DNA from 3 places in the Pseudarthrobacter niigatensis genome. Region 1 is predicted to be linked to each of the others. Evidence: riboswitches for the same ligand, from Rfam matches in the RefSeq annotation. Region 1 holds a riboswitch; each other region holds the start of a gene.

What was found. Region 1 has a riboswitch for thiamine pyrophosphate ahead of thiC (phosphomethylpyrimidine synthase ThiC). Riboswitches for the same ligand answer to the same signal wherever they lie in the genome.
Region 2: it holds a riboswitch for thiamine pyrophosphate, as region 1 does, so the genes downstream of both, J2T23_RS05700 (ECF transporter S component) here and thiC (phosphomethylpyrimidine synthase ThiC) in region 1, are expected to answer to the same signal.
Region 3: it holds a riboswitch for thiamine pyrophosphate, as region 1 does, so the genes downstream of both, thiO (glycine oxidase ThiO) here and thiC (phosphomethylpyrimidine synthase ThiC) in region 1, are expected to answer to the same signal.

The regions. Positions count from the first base shown of each region.
Region 1 covers NZ_JAUSTB010000002.1:461,738-469,008, forward strand. Annotated here, with positions in the region: gene J2T23_RS05160 (glucose-6-phosphate dehydrogenase) at 1-311, opposite strand, end outside; gene ffh (signal recognition particle protein) at 396-1,979, shown strand; gene J2T23_RS05170 (alpha/beta fold hydrolase) at 2,083-2,817, shown strand; gene thiC (phosphomethylpyrimidine synthase ThiC) at 2,814-4,640, opposite strand; TPP riboswitch at 4,636-4,743, opposite strand; gene J2T23_RS05180 (amidohydrolase family protein) at 4,821-5,903, shown strand; gene J2T23_RS05185 (VOC family protein) at 6,006-6,881, shown strand; gene J2T23_RS05190 (hypothetical protein) at 7,024-7,271, shown strand, end outside.
Region 2 covers NZ_JAUSTB010000003.1:98,380-105,650, forward strand. Annotated here, with positions in the region: gene J2T23_RS05675 (Na+/H+ antiporter subunit D) at 1-357, shown strand, start outside; gene J2T23_RS05680 (Na+/H+ antiporter subunit E) at 354-899, shown strand; gene J2T23_RS05685 (MrpF/PhaF family protein) at 896-1,174, shown strand; gene mnhG (monovalent cation/H(+) antiporter subunit G) at 1,164-1,568, shown strand; gene J2T23_RS05695 (DUF4235 domain-containing protein) at 1,584-1,847, opposite strand; TPP riboswitch at 2,008-2,148, shown strand; gene J2T23_RS05700 (ECF transporter S component) at 2,216-2,839, shown strand; gene J2T23_RS05705 (ABC transporter ATP-binding protein) at 2,839-4,383, shown strand; gene J2T23_RS05710 (energy-coupling factor transporter transmembrane component T family protein) at 4,380-5,180, shown strand; gene J2T23_RS05715 (UDP-N-acetylglucosamine 1-carboxyvinyltransferase) at 5,297-6,820, shown strand; gene J2T23_RS05720 (glutamate--cysteine ligase 2) at 6,888-7,271, shown strand, end outside.
Region 3 covers NZ_JAUSTB010000002.1:108,387-115,657, forward strand. Annotated here, with positions in the region: gene J2T23_RS03640 (DNA-methyltransferase) at 1-68, opposite strand, end outside; gene J2T23_RS03645 (DEAD/DEAH box helicase) at 77-1,771, opposite strand; gene J2T23_RS03650 (RNB domain-containing ribonuclease) at 2,062-3,540, opposite strand; gene thiE (thiamine phosphate synthase) at 3,580-4,320, opposite strand; TPP riboswitch at 4,348-4,467, shown strand; gene thiO (glycine oxidase ThiO) at 4,459-5,754, shown strand; gene thiS (sulfur carrier protein ThiS) at 5,751-5,987, shown strand; gene J2T23_RS03670 (thiazole synthase) at 5,992-6,807, shown strand; gene J2T23_RS03675 (hypothetical protein) at 6,883-7,185, opposite strand; gene J2T23_RS03680 (DUF3107 domain-containing protein) at 7,226-7,271, opposite strand, start outside.

The DNA of each region.
Region 1 (7,271 bases):
CCGGCGAGCAGGGCTGCGAGGGCGCCCTTCTCCGTCACGTCCACCTGGTGGTAGGCCGTTTCCTTCCGCATCGACTCCAGGGCTTCCTTGCCGGCATCACCTGCCGCGCCGGCAGCAGCGGCGAAGGATGACTCCACCCGCCCGCGCCACTGTTCCGGCGTCCACGGATCCGAGCCGGCGCCCACCAGGGCCAAGCCTTCCGCACGGCCGGCCGCAACAAGGCGGGCCAGGCCCGGCAGGAGGAGCCTGCCGGTGAGGTCGCCCGAGGCGCCGAGGATGAGCAAGGTCTTCACAGTCGTTTGGCTCGTCATTTGGCCAGCATGCCATCTACCGTGCCTGACTTGATACCCTAGGTAGTCGAGTCCCGATCATCTCCTGAAAGAAGTTCACGGCGCGTGTTCAATTCACTCTCTGACCGGTTGACAGCAACCTTCAAGAATCTCCGCGGCAAGGGCCGCCTTACGGAGGCCGATGTTGATGCCACCGTCCGGGAGATCCGCCGTGCCCTTCTGGACGCTGACGTCGCCGTTCCGGTGGTCCGCGAGTTCACCGGGCGCGTCCGCGAACGCGCACTGGGCGCCGAAGTCTCAGGCGCGCTGAACCCCAGCCAGCAGATCGTCAAGATCGTCAACGAGGAACTCGTGGAGATCCTCGGCGGTGAAACCCGGCGGATTCGGCTGGCAAAGAACGGCCCCACCGTCATCATGCTCGCCGGCCTCCAGGGCGCGGGCAAGACCACCCTGGCCGGCAAGCTGTCCAAATGGCTGAAGGCCCAGGGCCACAGCCCCATGCTGGTGGCCTGCGACCTCCAGCGCCCTAACGCCGTCACCCAGCTCCAGGTGGTAGGCCAGCGCGCCAACGTGCCGGTCTTCGCCCCGCACCCCGGAGCCACCTCCACGGAACTGGACCAGCCCGCCGGTGATCCGGTCGCCGTCGCCCGCGCCGGCGTGGAGGAAGCACGCCAGAAGCTGCACGACGTCGTGATCGTTGACACCGCCGGCCGCCTTGGCGTGGACGCCGGGATGATGGAGCAGGCCCGCCAGATCCGCCGCGCCATTGTCCCGAACGAAGTGTTGTTCGTGATCGACTCGATGATTGGCCAGGACGCCGTCAACACGGCGCTCGCGTTCGATGAAGGCGTGAACTTCACGGGCATCGTGCTGTCCAAGCTCGACGGCGATGCCCGGGGTGGTGCCGCGCTGTCCGTTGCGTCGGTCACCGGCAAGCCGGTCATGTTCGCCTCCACCGGTGAAGGCCTGGACGACTTCGAGCTCTTCCACCCGGACCGGATGGCCTCGCGCATCCTGGACATGGGCGACATCCTCACGCTCATCGAACAGGCCGAAAAAGCGTGGGACAAGGACGAAGCTGCCCGGATGGCGAAGAAGTTCGCCGACCAGGAAGACTTCACCCTCGAGGACTTCCTGGCCCAGATGCAGCAGATCCGCAACATGGGCTCCATGAAGAAGATGCTCATGATGATGCCGGGCGCCCAGAACATCCGGCAGCAGCTGGAGCAGTTCGACGAGCGGGAAATCGACCGCGTCGAAGCGATCGTCCGGTCCATGACCCCGCACGAGCGGCTTGCGCCCAAGATCATCAACGGCTCGCGTAGGGCCCGTATTGCCCGTGGTTCCGGCGTACATGTGTCGGAGGTCAACGGCCTGCTGGAGCGCTTCGCCCAGGCCCAAAAGATGATGAAGAAGATGGCCCAGGGCGGCATGCCGGGGATGCCAGGGATGCCCGGCCTTCCCGGAGCCGGGGGCGGCGCGCGGAAGAACGCAAAGAACGCACCCAAGAAGAAGGCAAAATCCGGCAACCCCGCCAAGGCCGCACAGGAGCGCAAGGACGCGGAAGCCCGCCGTGCCAACGCCGCCAAGGCGCTCCCCACCGGCGCCGCGTTCGGCCAGCAGGGCGGCGACTTCGACCCGTCCTCGCTGAACCTCCCCAAGGGCTTCGACAAGTTCCTGGGCAAGTAGGAGTTTCCCAGCATCAGGAAGCGCCAGGTGCCGTTTTGACCGCTCAAGACGACACCTGGCGCTTTTTCGTGGGGATGTCGGCAGCGTGGAATAGGGTTGGGACATGTTCAAGCAGAGGGTAGTTTTCGTGCACGGCGCCGGAAGTTTCGGTGCCGCCGCATGGCCGCGCCAGCACGGCATGGCGCTGTCCTATGACGCCCTGTTCCTCCGCCGGCACGGCTACGATGCCGCCGCGGAGCCGGTGGAATCGTCGTTCACGGAAGATACCGCGATCATCCTGCGGTCCCTGGGCGACGACGGCCGTGGCGCTGCCGGCGGACACGTCGTTGCGCACGCCCAGGGGGCAATCGCCGCCATGATGGCCGCCGTCGAACGCCCGGACCTCGTCTTTTCCCTGACCCTGGTGGAGCCCGCCTGCCTGTCCCTGACGGCGGAACTGCCGGCCACGGCCGCCCACATCCGCCTGATGCAGCCACTGTTCGACGTCCGCCGCCAGCTCAGCGATGACGACTTCCAGCGCGAGTTTGTCCGCCGGATCTACGCCACCGACCTGCAGCAGCCTGCCACCACCGAGGAGAAGCGGTCCGCGCGGCGGCTGCGGCTCCAGGAGCCTTCCTGGGAAGCGCCGTTGCATATTGTTCCCGGCGTCCCCACCTTGGTCCTGACTGGTGGCTGGGAGCCGCTCTACGAGGAAATTGCCGGCTACCTCCGGGAGACCGGCGCCCTGCACCGCGTTGCCGCGGGCGGGCACCGGCCCCAGGACTCCCGGGACGGGGACCGGGCCATCCGCCAGTTCATCAGCGGGGTCGGCAGGAGCCAGCCAGCCCGGGCGTCCTAGCCGTCAGCGGGGACCCGCAGCTCCGGCAGGTAGACCTTGCCGCCGGCTGCCAGGAACTCCTCGCTCTTCCCCCGCATGCCGGAGGCCAGGTACGCCAGCGCCGCCTGCGCGTCCGCTGAGCCATATTCGTCCCGGATGTCCTGGCTGATCCGCATGGAGCAGAACTTCGGACCGCACATGGAGCAAAAGTGCGCCGTCTTGGCCGGTTCGGCCGGTAGCGTCTCATCGTGGAACGACTCCGCGGTCACGGGGTCCAGGGACAGCGCGAACTGGTCCCGCCAGCGGAATTCGAATCTCGCCTTGGACAGCGCGTCATCGCGCTCATGCGCCCCGGGGTGGCCCTTGGCCAGGTCCGCGGCGTGCGCTGCGATCTTGTACGTGATCACGCCCGTTTTCACGTCGTCCTTGTTGGGCAGGCCCAGGTGTTCCTTCGGCGTGACGTAGCAGAGCATGGCTGTGCCGTACCGGGCGATCTCGGTGGCGCCAATGGCCGAGGTGATGTGGTCATACCCGGGCGCCACATCCGTCACCAGGGGCCCCAGGGTATAGAAGGGCGCACCCTTGCACAGCTCCTGCTGCCGCTCCACGTTCTCGCGGACCAGGTGGAAGGGAACATGGCCCGGCCCCTCCACCATCACCTGCACGTCGTACTCCCAGGCCCGCTGCGTCAGTTCGGCGAGGGTGTCCAGCTCAGCGAACTGCGCGGCGTCGTTGGCGTCCGCCGTCGAACCGGGGCGGAGGCCGTCGCCCAGCGAGAAGGCGACGTCGTATTTGGCGAAGATTCCGCACAGCTCGTCGAAGTGCGTGTACAGGAAGTTCTCCTGGTGGTGGGCCAGGCACCAGCCCGCCATGATGGAGCCGCCCCGCGAGACAATACCGGTGACGCGGTTGGCGGTGAGCGGGACATAGCGGAGCAGCACGCCCGCGTGGATGGTCATGTAGTCCACACCCTGTTCGCACTGTTCGATCACGGTGTCCCGGAAGATTTCCCAGGTCAGGGCGTTGGCCTCGCCGTTGACCTTTTCCAAGGCCTGGTAGATGGGGACGGTTCCAATGGGCACCGGGGAGTTGCGGATGATCCACTCCCGCGTGGTGTGGATGTCATCGCCGGTGGACAAGTCCATGACGGTGTCCGCGCCCCACTGGGTTGCCCACTGCAGCTTGTCCACTTCCTCGGCGATCGAACTCGTCACGGCCGAGTTGCCGATGTTCGCGTTGATCTTCACCAGGAAGGCCTTGCCGATGATCATGGGCTCGGATTCCGGATGGTTGATGTTGTTGGGAATGATGGCGCGGCCGGCAGCCACTTCGCTGCGCACCAGTTCCACATCGCAGTTCTCGCGCAGCGCCACGAACCGCATTTCCTGCGTGATGACGCCCTGCCGGGCATAGTGCATCTGCGTCACCGTCCGGCCGTCGACGGCGCGGCGGGGCACGGGCTGCGCGCCCTTCCACTCCGCGGAGGCGGCTCCGCGGCGGACGGCCGAGCGGCCGTCGTCCAGCAGGTTGCGTTCCCTGCCGCTGTAGGCCTCGGTGTCTCCGCGCGCCACGATCCACTCCGCGCGGAAAGGCTCCAGGCCGCGGACGGGGTCGCTTCCCGGCCCCGCCGTCCGGTACGTCCGGAACGGTGCGTTCGGCTGGCCGTTGGGGGACGGCTCAAGGGCAATTTCCGTCACCGGTACCCGGATCCCGGACGCCTCATCCGCGAGGTAGGCGAGGGAATGCGACTTCAACGACTGGGTTTCCGGCGGCATTGACGCGCCACCGGGCACCCTGTCAGACGGCTGGAGGGCAGGGTTCAATTGGGTGTTTTGCGTACTCAAGGGAATACTCACTTCCTTCGCCGGCATTACCCGGACAGGTTCAACGGTCGCAGGCTGCGTCAGCCCGATCTCAGCCCCTGCAAGGGCACCCGTGTGGTCAGGAACGAAGCTACCACAGGCGCCTGGAGCGGCCTTGTCATAATTGCGGTGCTAGCCTGGCCGGGCATCGAAAGGAGCCCCATGGCAGGCATCATCCACTTCCGCGGCCCCGTCCTGACTGCACCGGACACGGTGCGGCACGGGCTCTGGTCCGTGGACGGCAGGCTTACGTTCAGCCGGCCGGCGGCTGCTCCGGACCGGGTTTTGGATGGCTGGGTGCTGCCGGGCTTCGTGGACGCCCACTGCCACATTGGGCTTGGGGCCACTGGTCCGGTCGAGCCCGCGGCGGCCAGGGACCAGGCGGAGGCGGACCTTAGCGCGGGAACCCTGCTGGTCCGGGACGCGGGCTCGCCGGCAGATACCCGCTGGATGCAGGGCGGAGTGGACTTCCCGGTGCTGATCCGGGCCGGGCGCCATATTGCCCGGACGCGCCGCTACCTGCGGGGCTTCGCCGAGGAAGTGGAACCCGAGGGCCTCGTGGAGGCCGTCCGGAAGCAGGCGCGCGACGGCGACGGCTGGGTCAAGCTCGTGGGGGACTGGATTGACCGGAGCGCCGGCGACCTGTCGCCGTCCTTTCCTGCCGCCGTCGTACGCGATGCCGTCCAGGCGGCACACGACGAAGGTGCCCGGGTAACAGCGCACTGCTTCGCCGAAGATACCCTGGACCAGGTGCTGGACGCGGGCATCGACTGCGTCGAGCACGCTACCGGGCTCCTTCCCCGCCACGTGCCCCGGTTCGTGGAGCAGGGCGTACCGATCGTGCCCACGCTCATCAATATCGCCACCTTCCCCGACATTGCTGCGCAGGCGGAGCCCAAGTTCCCGCGTTATGCCGCCCACATGCGCGCCCTCTGGGAAGGCAGGATGGAGCGGGTGGCGCAAGCCCATGCCGCGGGTGTACGCATCTTTGCCGGTACCGATGCCGGCAGCGTGATACGGCACGGCAGGATCACGGACGAAATCCTCGCCCTGCACGGCGCCGGCCTGCCCATGGAGGCGGCCCTGGACGCCGCCTGCTGGGCAGCCCGTGCGTGGCTGGGAGCGGACGGGATGGAGGAGGGTGCCCGCGCCGACGTCGTTGTATGCCGGGAAGACCCGCGGGCGGCACCGGAGACCATTACGGCCCTGGAGCACGTGGTGCTGGGCGGGCGGATTATTCGCTGACAAAATACGGCTCACGGAGGACTTGGAATAAATTGAAGCTTCAAGTAATTTTAACGTGTGAGAGGCCGCCAATGGGACGGCCGCCAATGCTAGGAGCCTTCAATGACCGCATCAGCCAGCAGCCAGGATCTTCTTCCTGCCGACCTCGCCATGGGCACCGTGATGCTCAAGGTGGGCGACATGAAGGTCATGACCGACTACTACCAGTGCGCACTGGGCCTTGAGGTGGTCGCCGAACAGGACGGCGGGCTCTACCTTGGCCGCCTGGGCCGGCCGTTGGTCCACCTTGCGCCGGCTCCCGGACTGCACCTTCCCGGCAGGGGAGAGGCGGGCCTGTTCCACACCGCGCTCCTCTTCGAGGACCAGGCTTCCCTCGCCGCCACCGTCGCCACTGCCGCGCAGTACGAGCCGCGGGCCTTCACCGGCAGTGCCGACCACCTGGTCAGCGAAGCCTTCTACTTCACCGACCCCGAGGGCAACGGCATCGAACTGTACTGGGACCGTCCCCGCAGCAACTGGTCCTGGAACGGGACGGACGTAGTCATGGACAGCCTGGCGCTCCCGCCGCAGCGCTACCTCGAGCAGTACCTCACCGAAGAGTCCCTGGAGGGACAGCGGCAAACGGCCGCCGGCGTGGGACACGTCCACCTCCAGGTTGGCGATGTGCAGACCGCCCGGGATTTCTACGTGGGCACCCTGGGGTTCGAAAAGACCGCAGGCTGGCACGGGCAGGCACTGTTCGTTTCCGCAGGCCGCTACCACCACCACATGGCCATGAACGTCTGGAACAGCCGCGGCGCCGGTCCGCGCAAGGACACCCTTGGGCTTGGCGAGGTGCTCATCGAGGTTCCGTCCGGGGACGACGTCGGAGCGCTGACCGACCGCCTCAAGGTTGCCGGGGTGCCGGCCCACCACACCGGCTGGGAGCTTCGGTTCGAGGATCCGTGGCGCAACCGTATCCGCGTCGCCGTCCGCTGACCGCTGCGGCCTCCTGCGCCACTCCGCGGGAGGCTGGTCCGGCGTGCGAGGGCGGCCCCGCAGCTACTAGGCTGATTCCGTACGGCCGGGCGGCAGGAAGTGTCCGGCGCGCAGTTCCGCCAACGGAAGAAGGACACGAGCCATGGGCTTCACCGAGATCTTTGTCGCCACCCATGACGCCGCGCTGAAACATGCCGGCCTCCTTGATGAAGGCCGCAGCGCCTCCGCGGGGGACACTGCTGCGGTCCGGATTGAGGGAATCAGCGATTTTGAACTGGAGCAGCTTGGCGATCTTGCCGGGACGGCCGTCCATGCCGGCGGAGCCGACTACGAGCTGACGATGGTGGACGTCGCCAGCGACTCCCTCCTCGCCGTTCCGCCGGCCATGGT
Region 2 (7,271 bases), on a different contig from region 1:
GTGGTGACCAGCCTCCTGACGCTTCTGGCCATCGCCCGGGTGTGGAACCGTGCGTTCTGGCGGAAGCCGGAGGACGCCGAGCACCCCGACCCCGTGCTCCTTGCCACTCCCGCTGCGAGGGTCTCCGGGCCGGGAGCCAAGGTGAACAACACGGTGACCCTCCTGCCGCGCACCATGGTGGGCTCCACGGCCGCCCTGGTGGTGCTCGGTGTTGCCCTGACCGTCTTCGCCGGACCATTGTTCGCACTTTCGGACCGGGCAGCCCGGGACATGCTTGACCGGACGCCGTACATCCAGGCGGTGCTGGGCGAGGGCATCGCCGTTCCCGGCGCCACCGCGGCGGGAGGAGGACGATGAGCCGTAAACGCATTTCACTGCGCCAGGAACTGCCGCTCCTGGTCTGGCTGGTGATTGTGTGGGGCGCCCTGTGGCAGGATTTCAGCCCCGGCAACCTCCTCTTCGGGACCCTGCTGGCCGTGGGCGTGGCCCGGCTCTTCTACCTCCCGCCGGTGGAGCTCAGCGGCCGGTTCAATATTCTCCACGCCGTGCCGTTTGCGCTGGCGTTCGTGGGCAAGGTGGTGGTGGCCAGCGCGCAGGTCCTGTATCTGGCAGCTGTCCGCGGCCCCAAGGTGACCAATGCCGTGGTCGCGGTGAAACTGCGCAGCCACCAGGACCTGATCGTCACTGCCACGGGACACGTGATTTCCCTGATCCCGGGTTCCCTGGTGGTGGACGTGGACCGTTCCACGTCCACGCTGTACCTGCACGCACTCAACATCACCTCCAAGAAGGACGTGGAAGGCCTGCGGAACGAGGTCCGCTCCATTGAAGCGGGCCTGATCCGCATCATGGGCACCGCGGATGAACTGGAAGAGGTCCGTATGGAGGCCGGCGCATGATGCCCGTTGTCCTGGCTGTCACAGCCGTCATTTTCTCGCTGGCGGCCGCCGGTGCCATCATCCGGATCGCCCGTGGCCCGTCGCTGCTGGACCGGGTGCTGGCTGCCGACGTGCTGCTCGCAATCCTTGCCGGGGCGCTATGCATCGATATGGCGGTGAACCGGCACCTGAACAACCTGATGCTGGTGGTGGCCATCTCCGTCATCGGGTTCATCGGTTCCGTGACCGTAGCCCGGTTCGTGGCAGACAGGAGGGTCAAGCCCAATGAATCCTGACTTCTTCCGGCCCGACGCCTGGATCGACCTCGCCTCCGCCGTGTTCATGGTGGTGGGTGCCCTCATGTCCCTGGGCGCCGCGATAGGCCTGCTGCGGTTCCCGGACCTCCTGAGCCGCATGCACGCCGCCACGAAGCCGCAGGTGCTGGGGCTCTTCCTGCTGCTGGCGGCCATCGGGCTGCAGCTGCGGACGTGGTGGGTGTGGCCGGTCCTGGTGGTGGCGTGGATCTTCCAACTCCTCACGGTGCCCGTGTCCGCCCACATGGTGGGCCGTGCCGGCTACCGCACCAAGCACCTGCACCGGGAACTGCTCACCACCGATGAACTGGAAGCCGTGGTGCAAAAAGCCGCCGCCGAGACTGCCCGGAAGGACAGCCCCGACGACGGCCGGTAACGCTGGGGCACGACGCTAGACGATGTCCTGGGTCTTCGCGAAGCGGGTGATGGCGCGCTGGGTGCCGCGGTTGGCCAGGACCTGGATGATGGCACTGACCGACGCCGAGATCAGCGCAAAGGTCAGCGCCGAACGCAGGCTGGTGGGTACGTCCTCGTGTTTGCCGGTGGGCGGCTTCTGTCCGGTGGTCTTTTCCCAGATGGCATTGACCAGTTTGGTACCGGCGAGGCCTGCGCCGAGGCTCACGCCCGTCCCGAGCAGTTTGATGAGAAGGTTCATTCCAGGTACTCCTTGCGGGCGGAAAACGGACTGCTCCCAGCCTAGCCGGTCATATCCGGGTGATTGGCGCCGGCAGCCCGCAATCCAGCCCGGCCAGGTGTAAACTTGACCACGCCCAACCGGGCACAACAACAAGCGTTACCCACACCAAAAGCAACACTAAAAACGACAGGGGAGCGCCGCCGTCGGACAACCTGGCATTAGCCGGGCACCGCAGGTGGGCGCTGAGAGTGCGGACAGCCGCAGACCCTCGAACCTGATCCGGTTAGTACCGGCGCAAGGGAGTCGAGTTCTCAAAGTGTCGCGGTTCCACGGCCACAGGCCGCCGGCCGGGTCCACTTTCCCCTCCTGTTTCCCAGGAGGACCACATGAGTACTGCAGCAATCAAGAAGACCACCAGCAAGTCCTGGCGCGTCGTGGACATCGTCGTCGCCGCGCTGGTGGCCATCGCAGGCGGCGTTATTTTCTGGGCATGGGACCAGGGTGCCGCCGCCCTGTCCGCCCCCATGAACGCAGCCTACCCACCCCTGACCGGCCTGCTCGCCGGGGGCTGGATGATTCCCGGCGTGCTGGGAATGCTGATCATCCGCAAGCCCGGGGCGGCCCTGTTCTGCGAAACCGTCGCCGCCACCGGCGAACTGCTGATGGGTTCCCAGTACGGCGCCTCGGTCCTGTTCTCCGGTTTCATCCAGGGCCTGGGCGCGGAAATCATCTTCGCAATCTTCGTCTACCGCAAGTTCAACCTGCCCGTGTCCCTGCTGGCAGGCGCCGCGGCCGGATTCTTCTGCGGCCTGAACGATTCGTTTGCACCGTGGGGCTGGAACATCGCCTACTCCGGCGCCGACAAGCTGGCCTACATTGTCCTCACCACCATTTCCGGGGCCATCCTTGCGGGTGCCCTGGCCTGGGTTGCCACCCGCGGCCTGGCACGCACCGGGGTGCTGAGCTCCTTCGCGTCCCGCAAGGCCGCAACGGAGCCCGTCTTCTCCTGATGGCACCCACCCAGGACTCCGGCGCGGTCCGCCCCGCCGCCGTCACCGCCCGTGGCTGGGGCTGGCGGCATGCCGGCCGGGCCAAACCCGCCGTCCACGGCCTTGACCTGGACATCGCCCCCGGGGAGCGGGTGCTCCTGCTCGGCCCCTCCGGCGCAGGGAAGTCCACGCTGCTGCACGCGCTGGCCGGCGTCCTGGGAGACATCGACGACGACGGCGAATCAGGCGACGCCGACGAGTCCGGTTCGCTCCGGGTGGACGGAGCCGCGCCCCGCGCCCAGCGCGGCCGCGCCGGCCTGATGCAGCAGGACCCCGAAACGCAGGTGGTCCTCTCCCGGGTGGGGGACGACGTCGCCTTCGGCGCCGAAAACCTCGCGGTGCCCCGCGCCGCGATCTGGCCCCGGGTGCACGCGGCGCTTGCCGACGTCGGACTCTCCCACCTCCCGCTGGACCACCCGACGTCGGCCCTGTCCGGCGGGCAAAAGCAGCGCTTGGCGCTGGCGGGCATCCTGGCGATGCGCCCCGGCCTGATCCTGCTGGACGAACCCACCGCCAACCTCGACCCGGACGGCGTCCTGGAGGTCCGCGACGCCGTGGCCCGCTGCCTGGACAAGACCGGGGCCACCCTTGTGGTGGTGGAGCACCGGGTTTCCGTCTGGAAGGACCTGGTGGACCGGATCATTGTCCTGCAGCCGGGCTCGGCCTCGGATCCCGCCGTGCTCCTGGACGGCCCGCCGGACCGTGTGCTCAGTGAGGCGAGGACCATGCTGGCCGCTGCCGGCGTGTGGGTGCCCGGGTATGTGCCCGCGACCCGTCCCCGCGCCGCCGTCCCGGCCGCGGGAACGGGGAACCTGTTGTTGGCCGCTGAGCAGCTTGCCGTGTCCCGCGGACGCGCCCGCCGGCAGGGCTTTCGGAAGATTCCGCCGGTGCCGGTCCAGGAGGACGTGGCTGCACAGGTCCGCGCCGGGCAGGCCCTGGCCATCACCGGTCCCAACGGTGCCGGCAAGTCAACCTTCGCCCTGACCCTGGCCGGTCTGCTGGAGCCCGTGGCGGGGAAGGTTTCAGCCACGCTGGACCTCAGCCGCGGCGCCGGCATCGACCCCTACAAGTGGAAGGCCCAGCAGCTGATCTCGCGGGTGGGCACGGTGTTCCAGGAGCCGGAACACCAGTTCGTCACCGGGAAGGTACTGGACGAACTGCAGTTCGGCCCGCGGCACCTGGGGCACGGCGCGGACAGGGTGGACGAACTGCTGGAGCGCCTGCGGCTCACCCAGCTGGTGGACGCCAACCCCTACACGCTCTCCGGCGGGGAAAAGCGGCGCCTCTCCGTGGCCACCGTCCTTGCCGCCAGCCCCCAGGTGCTGATCCTGGACGAGCCCACGTTCGGGCAGGATGCCAATACCTGGGCCGAACTCGCATCATTCCTGTCCGAGCTTCTGGATGCGGGTACGGCGGTGGTTTCCGTGACCCATGACGCGGAGTTCACCTCGGCCCTGGGCGGGACGGAACTGCGGTTGGCTGCCGCGGAGGCGGTGGCACCATGAGGCAGGAACTCACCTTGAGCGGCAACCATGCACTCCTGGCCCGCGCCAACCCGCTCAGCAAGTTCGCGGCGGTCCTGCTCATCACGGCGGTCCTGGCCTTGTCCATCGACTGGGTGTCCGCCTCAGTGGCCCTCGCCTTCGAACTGATGCTGTTCCCCCTTGCCGGGCTCACCGTGTCCCTGCTGTGGCAGCGCGGATGGCCGCTGATCCTCGCCGCAGCCATCGGAGGCTGGAGTACCGCCATCCTGGCGCCGGACAGCGGCAGGATCCTGCTCGACGTCGGCATCTGGAGCATGAGCGAAGGTTCCCTCCAGTTGGGCATCGGCTTCCTCCTGCGCGGCTTTGCGATCGCCCTGCCCGCGGTGCTCCTGATGAGCTGCACCGACCCCACGGACCTGGCGGATGCACTGGCGCAAAAGGCCCGCCTGCCGCACCGGTTCGTCCTGGGCACCCTCGCCGCGATGCGCCTGGTGGGGCTCATGGCAGAGGAGTGGCAGACCATCGGGATGGCCCGCCGTGCCCGGGGCGTGGGCGCCCGCGGCAGCCTCGTCCAGCGGGTGAAGGCGACGCTGGGCCAGAGCTTCGGACTGCTGGTCCAGGCCATCAGGCGGGCGTCGAGGCTCGCCGTGACCATGGAAGCGCGTGGGTTCGGCGGGGGCCGGCGGACGTGGGCCAGGGAATCCACCTTCAGCCCGCTGGACTCCTGGGTGGTTGCCGGCGGTGTGCTGGTGGCCGGACTGGCCCTGGTGGCGGCCGTCTCTGCCGGCACGTGGAACATGGTCTGGCTGGGCAGCTGACTCCCGCTGGAAGCTCTGCATGCTTTCCTATCGCATCGGATGGGTAGCGCGGGGGTGGTACCCTTCACCTCCCCCGCGAAAGGGGAGGGATAACTCATTTATGATATATTCGCGGTATGACCCAGAGAACCGCTGAACACGTTGCCGCCATGCTGAGGGACGCCCGGGGCGAGAAAGGGTGGACCCAGGGCCAGCTGGCCGCCGAACTCGGCACCAGCCAAAGCGCCGTGGCGCGGATGGAACAGGGCAAGCAGAACCTGAGCCTGAAAATGATCCAGCGGCTGGAAAACATCTTTGACCGCAGCATCGTGAACGTGGCCAAGCCGCGGATGACCCACCTGCGGGTGGAGGGCGGCCGCACCCTGTCCGGCGCCGTGGACGTCAACAGCAGCAAGAACGCCGGCGTGGCACTGCTGTGCGCCAGCCTGATCAACCGCGGCACCACAGTGCTGCGCCGCCTGGCCCGGATCGAGGAAGTCAACCGCATCGTCGAGGTGCTGACCAGCATCGGCGTCGAGTGCACCTGGCTCAATGACACGGACCTCCGCCTGCGCCGCCCCGCCGTCCTGGACCTGGACGCCATGGACGTGGACGCGGCACGCCGCACCCGCAGCGTCATCATGTTGCTGGGCCCCCTGCTGGATGAGTCCCGGGAGTACCGGCTGCCCTACGCCGGCGGCTGCGACCTGGGCACCCGGACCGTGGAGCCCCACATGCAGGCACTGCGCGAGTTCGACCTGTCAGTGGAGGCCACGGCAGGGTTCTACACCGTGCAGGCACCGCCCGCGGATAGCCGGGACCGCTCCTTCGTCCTCACCGAACGGGGGGACACCGTTACCGAGAATGCGATCATGGCGGCGGCCCACCGGCCCGGAACAACCGTGATCCGCAACGCCAGCCCCAACTACATGGTGCAGGACCTCTGCTTTTACCTGCAGATGCTCGGGGTGGCCATCGAGGGCGTGGGAACCACCACCCTGCGGATCACCGGCAGGCCCGTGATCGACGCCGAGATCGAGTATTTCCCGTCCGAGGACCCCATCGAGGCCATGAGCCTGATTACGGCCGGCATCGTCACCAACTCCGAGGTCACGGTCCGCCGGGTCCCCATCGAGTTCATGGAAATCGAACTGGCCACGCTGGGCCAGATGGGCCAGAAGCTCGAAATTTCCGGCGAATACATGGCCCGCAACGGCCGCACCCGGCTGGTGGACGTCACCACCAAGCCCTCCGAGCTGCGTGCCCCCGAGGACAAGATCCACCCCATGCCGTTCCCCGGGCTGAACATCGACAACCTGCCCTTCTTCGCCGTCATTGCAGCTAACGCCCATGGCCAGACCATGATCCACGACTGGGTTTACGAGAACCGGGCCATCTACCTGACGGAGCTGAACCGGCTCGGCGCACAGGTACAGCTGCTGGACCCGCACCGGATCTACGTCAACGGCCCCACGAAGTGGCGCGCCGCCGAGGTGGGCTGCCCGCCGGCACTCCGCCCGGCCGCCTGCCTGCTGCTGGCCATGCTGGCCGCGCGGGGCGTGTCCGAGCTGCGGAACATCTATGTGATCGAGCGGGGCTACGAGGACCTGGCGGAGCGTCTGAACACCATCGGCGCCAAGGTGGAGTACTTCCAGGACTAGGCATTCATCCTTCGTCATGAAGGGCGGCGCCCCTGTGAATGCCCGGCGGGCGCGGCAGAATATTCGTATGCGTACATTCGGCGTCGAGGAAGAACTCCTGATTGTTGATCCGGAGTCCGGGGAGCCGCTTGCCCTGGCCGACGCGCTCCTCGCTGGCCGGCGCGTGGCAGCCGATGATGCGCCGGTGGAGCTGGAAAGCCGCCATGCCGGCAACCAGGCGGATTACGACGACGAGATGGGCTTGAGTGCCGAGCTCAAGCTTGAGCAGATCGAGACACAGACCCGGCCGTGCACCGACTACGGAAGCCTGCTGGAACAGATCCGGGCCGGCCGGGCGCTGGCGGACCAGGCTGCCCAAAAGCACGGGGCCCGGGTTGCGGCGCTCGCCACCTCTCCCGTGGCCTCGCCCAGCCACACCACGCCGGACCCGCGCTATGCCAGGATGCTGGAA
Region 3 (7,271 bases), 350 kb from region 1:
AGGTACGCCGCGTTGTCCGCGTGCACCACCAGGCTGCCGCCGTCCGGCGCCCAAACAGTGTCACTCATCAGGGCGGTTAGGCCTCGGAGGCGCCGGGGCGGCTGCTGTTGTCCGCGCCGGCCACCACTTCGCCGTTGCGGCGGCGGGTGCGCGTGCGGGTGCGGCGGGCGCGGTTCGGCTTTTCGCCGTCGGCTGTGGGTGCGGCGGCCTCGCCGGCAGGCGTGGCCTCCGGAGTTGAGGTACGACGACGGCGCTCGCCTGAGCGTCCAGCGGAGTCACTGCTGCGGCCGCCTTCGCGGCTGCCGCCCTTGCCGGCGTCGGCCTTTCCACGGGCCCGTCCGTCCCGGTCGCGTGACCGGCCGGCGTCGCGGCTGCTGCGGCTGTTCTTCTTGCCGGTTTCGCCGAGGTCTTCGAGTACTTCGGCGTCAACCCCGGCCAGGGTGCGCTTGTCGCGGGGCAGGCGGCCCTTGGTGCCCTCGGGGATGTCAAGATCGGTGAACAGGTGCGGCGAGGACGAATAGGTTTCCACGGGTTCGGGCACATTCAGGCCCAGGGCCTTGTTGATCAGGGCCCAGCGGGGAACGTCGTCCCAGTCAACAAAGGTCACGGCCGTGCCCTTGTTGCCGGCGCGGCCGGTGCGGCCCACACGGTGCAGGTAGATCTTCTCGTCTTCCACGCACTGGTAGTTGATCACGTGGGTGACGTCATCGACGTCGATGCCGCGGGCAGCCACGTCCGTGGCCACCAGGACATCGACCTTGTTGTTGCGGAACGCGCGCAGCGCCTGCTCGCGGGCGCCCTGGCCCAGGTCGCCGTGGATGGCGGCGGCAGCGAACCCGCGGTCCACCAGTTCCTCGGCAACCTTGGCAGCGGTGCGCTTGGTCTTGGTGAAGATGATGGTCCGTCCGCGGCCACGGGCCTGCAGGATGCGTGCCACCACTTCGGCCTTGTCCATGCTGTGTGCCCGGTAAATGAGCTGGCGGATGTCCCGCTTGGTCAGGCCCTCATCCTCCGGATCGGCTGCCCGGATGTGGGTGGGCTGGGTCATGTAGCGGCGCGCCATGGCGATGACCGGGCCGGGCATGGTGGCCGAGAACAGGAGCGTCTGGCGGACTGCGGGCGTGCCGGCGATGAGGGTCTCAACGTCCGGCAGGAAGCCGAGGTCCAGCATTTCGTCGGCTTCGTCGAGGACCACGAGCTTCACGTTCTTCAGGCTCAGGTGCTTCTGCTTATAGAGGTCGATCAGTCGTCCGGGGGTACCCACCACTACCTCGACACCCTGCTTGAGGGCGTCGACCTGGGGCTCGTACGCGCGGCCACCATAAATAGTGGTGATTCTTGCATTGCGTTTGCGGGACGCCGTCTGAAGGTCGCTGGCCACCTGCACGGCAAGCTCGCGGGTCGGAACGATCACCAGCGCCTGCGGGGCTCCGGGGACGGCCAGCGTGGCGTATCCGGGATCGTCCTGGCCCATGACGCGCTGCAGGGCGGGAATGCCGAACCCGAGGGTCTTGCCGGTGCCGGTCTTGGCCTGTCCGATGATGTCATGTCCGGCCAGGGCCACCGGCAGGGTCATGGCCTGGATGGGGAACGGGTGGGTGATGCCGGCGTCAGCCAGCGATTCGACGATGTCGGCGCGGACGTTGTAGTCGGCGAAGGACTTCTCCGCGATCTCGTGCGGCTTTTCGTCCGAGACGATGGTTTCTTCCGGCTCGATGGTTTCCGTGCCGGACTCATCGCTCAGAAGCTGGTGGGTATGCAATTCACTCACAGGGGAGTTTCCTTATTCATTTAGGCAATGGCGCTGCCTGCTCAACGGGCCGGCCAGGCCTGGCCGTTCCGGAGCACGCTCAGGCGCGCAAGCGATTCCAGTGGAAGCCGATCGCGGGCTATCTAATGCTGGCACTGGTGACCAACGGGTACTTCTCAAGATCGCGTAGGGGCGGGCTTGTTGGTTTCAAATCAAGGAAATCAACGACCGGGCATCCAGTTCTACCCCTCCAGTCTAGCCGTAAGGGCACAAAAACACGGTTTCGGACCGCCTGGGGGGCCGCCTGCCGTTCAGGAAACGAGCTCGAAGTGGATCTGCCGGGTGGTGATATCGGAGGAAACCAGCCGTACCCGGACCTTGGTGCCGGACTCCAGCTCCCCGGCGCACCGAGCGGTCACCGCCGGTTCGGCAATCTGGATAACCCCCGAACTGCCGTTCCCATTTCCATTCTTGCCATTCCCGTTGCCGTTCCCGTTCTGCGGCTTGGATCCGGAGATGACGATCGCATCGAATTCCTGCCCGATGTGGTTCAGCAGCAGTGCCGCTTCCACGGTATCCAGGGCCAGGCGCTCCATCCTTGACGCCAGCTGGTCCGATCCCGCCATGATGCCCGGAAGCAGGGGCAGGGCTTCGCGCGCCCAGCCGGGAACATCGCCGCCGTTGCTCAGGGCCTCGCAGATGACCAGCACGAACCGGTCCACCAGGCGGCGCAGCGGCGCCGTGGTGTGGGCGTAGGCGGCGCCGATGGCGGACTGGATACCGTCTTCGGGGACCGTCCCGTCAAAGGCGGTGTAGGACGCGCCGCGGAACAGCATCCCGGCCGAATGCATGATGGCCAGCTGGCGCGGGTCGGTGGGATCGAGCGACCGCAGGTATTCGCCGTAGCTGACCTGCCCGTCCCACGGCCTGCCCAGCACTTCGGTCTGCAGCCGGAAGTGCCGCAGCGACCGCTCGTCAGGTGCGGGCATGGTGCGCAGGATGCCCACCTTGCCCTCAAGCATGAGCTGCGCGGCTGCCATTCCGGTCATCAACGAAATCTGCGCGTTCCAGTCCTCGACGGGAAGCTGCGGGACGGCGTCAATCCGGTAGCCGCCGTCCGGCAGCTGGACGATTTCCTGCTCGGGCATGTTCAGGCTGGCGCCCTCCCGTGCCCGTTCCAGCGCCACGCGTTTCAGCCCCACCTCGCGGAGCAGCCGGAGGACGGGTGGGGCGGTCCCGGCGTCGAGGTCGGCCTGGGCACCTTTGTAGCTGAGCTTGTCGCGGCTGCGGACCCGCGCCCGCCGGACGCCGACGGTAATCACGGACGCTTCGCCGTCGAGCGTGAAGTCCCAGACGAAAGCCGAGCACTCCTGGCCGGGCAGCAGGCTGCCGGCCCCCTCGCTGATCACCTCCGGATGCAGCGGGATCCGGCCGTCCGGAGCGTAGAACGTCTGTCCGCGGCGCCGGGTCTCGGCGTCCAGCGGCCCGCCCGGTGCAACGAATGCGGGGACGTCGGCGATGGCATACAGGACGCGGTAGCCGGTGCCGTCCGGTTCGATGAAGACTGCCTGGTCCAGGTCCGTGGAGGACGCCGGATCGATAGTCACGAACTCGACGGCGGTCAGGTCGTAGGACGGCAGCTTCAGCGCCGCGACGGCGGCCCGGGCGTCTTCCACCGCGTCGGCAGGGTACGGCCCGGGCAGCTCAAGTTCGGTCCGCAGCAGGCCCAGCGCCTCTTCCAAGGCGTTCCTGTGGTCACGGACGTTAGGGGCCAACCGATGATGCGACACAAAATTCAGCGTAGCGCCAAGTCCCGGGATTAAGCAGTCTCAGCCGTCCAGCGCGCCGAGGAGCGAGGCAGCGGCTGCCGCGGGGTCGGCGGCCTCGGTGATGGCGCGGACCACCACGATCCGGCGTGCACCGGCCGCCACCACCTCGCGGACGTTTCCGTGGTCGATGCCGCCGATAGCAAACCACGGCACCGGATCCCCGGCCTGCCCGGAGGCATCGGCGGCGTACTTCACCAGTTCAGGCCCGACGGCGGCCCTGCCGGGTTTGGTGGGTGTGGCCCATACCGGCCCAACGCAGAAGTAGTCCAGCCCGGACGGGCCGCCGGTTGCAGCGAGGGCGGCGTCGACCTGGCCCGTGGTGTGGCTGGAGAGGCCGATGGCGGCGTTGCCGTTGACCAGCGTGCGCGCCGCAGCCAGCGGAAGGTCCTTTTGGCCGATGTGGAACACCGGTGCCCCGGACAGCACGGCAATATCGGCGCGGTCATTGACGGCCCACAGCCGGCCATGGCGTACCGCGGTCTCCTTCAACGCCGCCAGGAGGTCCAGTTCCTCGGCGGCCTCGATGGTCTTGTCCCGCAGCTGGATGATGTCCACGCCGCCGGCAAACGCGGCGTCCACAAACTCCGCGAAGTCGCCGTGCGCAGTGCGTGCATCGGTGCACAGGTACAGGCGGGCCGCCTTCAGGGCGTCGTTGTGGCCGGCGTTGGCAACTTCGGCTATGCCGGCCGGGGCTGCTGGAGCGTGGGGGCCTGCGGGCAGGGAGGAAGCGGACACATTCATGCCTGCAAGCCTAGTTCCTCTAAACTGGCCTGGTACTGCGGGAGCCCGCGGCAGCTGTCACAAAGCGCCGGGCTGAGAGGGCGTCAGAGCCGACCGCTTGACCTGATCCGGATAATGCCGGCGTAGGGAAGGAACCTTATGAGCACTCCCGTTGACCATCGTGCCGGGCCGTCCAGTGCCCCCCGTTCCACGGTCCGCGCGGACGTCGCCGTCATCGGCGGCGGAGTGGTGGGCCATGGCATCGCCTGGGAGGCGCAGCGCTCCGGCCGCTCCGTGGCCCTGATCGATGACGCGCCCGGAAGCGGTGCCAGCTGGGCCGCCGCAGGAATGCTGGCCCCCGTCAGCGAACTGCACTACCAGGAGGAGGACCTCCTGGAACTGATGCTTGACGCTTCCTCCCGCTGGCCCGGTTTCGCCGCAGGCATCGCAGGAGCCACCTCCGGTTCCGGATACCTGACGACGCCGACTCTCGCCGTGGGTGCCGACGCCGCGGACCGCCGCGCGCTGATGGACCTCCGCGCCGTACAGCAGGCCAACGGACTTGCCGTGGAACCACTCACCGTGCGGGACGCCCGCAAACGCGAGCCACTCCTCAGCCCCGCGATAGCCTGCGCCCTTGACACGCCTGCGGACCACCAGGTTGATCCCCGCCGCCTGCTGGCTGCCCTGCGGCAGGCCCTCGCCGGTGCCGTCCGCGGGAAGCCTGGCCTGGCTGTTGCAGGGGCGGTGGAAGGGTACGCCGTGCCGGACCGGGCCGGCGGCCTGCTGTGGGAGGGCGGAAGGGTCGTCGGCGCCAGCCTGGCTGGCGGCGGCACCGTCCTGGCAACGGAAACGATCGTGGCCAACGGGCTGCAGGCAGGGGACCTGGGCGGCCTGCCCGACGGCCTCGACCTGCCCCTGCGCCCCGTACACGGAGACATCCTCCGCCTCGCCGTTCCGCAGCACCTCCAGCCCCTTGTGACGTCCACGGTGCGCGGGCTGGTGCACGGTGTCCCCGTCTACATCGTTCCCCGGCAGGACGGGACCGTGGTCATCGGAGCCACCCAGCGCGAGGACGCGCTGTCCGATGCCGTCAGCGCCGGGGGCGTCTATCAGCTGCTGCGCGATGCCCAGGCGCTGGTGCCCGCCGTCGCCGAACTGGAGCTGCTGGAGTGCACCGCAAGGGCCCGGCCCGGAACCCCCGACAACGCGCCGCTGCTGGGCCGCGTGCCGGCGGCCCCCGGATCTGCAGGCGACAAGGCCGGGCACGTCCCCGGACTCATCATCGCCACCGGGTTCTTCCGGCACGGGGTGCTGCTCACTCCCGCTGCCGCAGCCATCTGCGCCGGGTTGCTGGACGGGCATGCCGACCCGCGCTGGGCGCCCTTCAGTCCGGAGCGGTTCTCGCGTCCGGCCGCCGCCCGCACAAACCACCACACCAAGGAGACAGTGTGAACATCACCCTGAACGGAAACACCCACACGGTGGCGGACGGCACCTCCATCACCACGCTCGTCAGCCAGGTCACCGGACGCCCGCTGGCACCGAACGGCCAGGCGACCGACGGCGGGAAGCTGGGGGTCGCCGTCGCCCATAATGCCCAGGTGGTGCCGCGGAGCCAATGGTTCGCCACGGCGCTCGCCGAGGGCGACGACATTGAACTTGTCACAGCAGTACAGGGAGGCTGACACCATGACCGAAACAGGCACCATCAACCCGGCCGGGAATCCCGGGGCCGCCGACGGCCTGGTGATTGACGGCGTCGCCCTTGGATCCCGGCTGATCATGGGCACCGGCGGGGCACCCAGCCTGGACGGCCTGGGCGCTGCACTCCTGGCATCCGGCACCGCCCTGACCACCGTGGCCATGCGCCGGTACTCCACTGCGGAGACCGGCTCGTTGTTCCAGCTGTTAGTGGACCACGGGATCCGGGTGCTGCCCAACACCGCAGGCTGCTTCACGGCCAGGGATGCCGTCCTTACGGCGGAGCTTGCGCGGGAGGCCCTGGAGACCGACTGGGTGAAGCTGGAAGTCATTGCCGATGAGCAGACCCTGCTGCCCGATGCTGTCGAACTGGTGGAAGCCACGGAGCAGCTGGTTAACCGGGGGTTCAAGGTCTTCGCCTACACCAACGATGACCCCGTACTGGCGTTGCGGCTGGAGAACCTTGGCGCCACCGCCGTCATGCCGCTCGGAGCCCCGATTGGGACAGGCCTGGGAATCCTGAACCCGCACAATATCGAGCTCATCGTGTCCCGTGCCTCGGTGCCGGTGGTGCTGGACGCCGGCATTGGCACGGCATCGGACGCGGCGCTGGCCATGGAGCTGGGCTGCGACGCCGTGCTGCTGGCCACGGCGGTGACACGGGCGCAGAACCCTGCACTCATGGGCGAGGCGTTCAAGCATGCAGTGCTCGCCGGCAGGATGGCCCGGGCAGCCGGGCGCATCCCGCGACGGGAGCATGCCTTGGCCTCGTCGGCGATGGAAGGCAGGGCGGAGTTCCTCTGAAACCCGGAACATACGCGTGTGGCCACCACCCTGCACGGGTGGTGGCCACACGCGTATGTCCTCACTTGCGGGCGGTCAGCGCCGCAGGATGACGGTGAGGCGTTCCGTATCGCGGCGGGCGCGCGTGCGGCCCAGGTAGACGACAGCGGCGATGGCAGCGGCGACGCCCAGGACCATCGGCAGGACCCAGGGAAGCCACGTGGTTCCCGGCAGGTAGCCGAAGCCCGCGGTCATCAGGATGATCCAGGCCAGCGCCGCAACACCCACGGCAACACCGGCAGGCAAGGCCGCGCCGTATTTGGAGTGCCGCTTGTCATTGGCCCAGACAACGAAGCCCGCAGCGACGGTTGCCAGCACCACGATGGTCAGCGAAAGCATGGATCTCCTTGAAGAACGAAGGGCCTGCAGCAGGCCCGGACTAGAACTGCCCGAAACCTACGCGCCGGACCTCCTCGGCACCGATT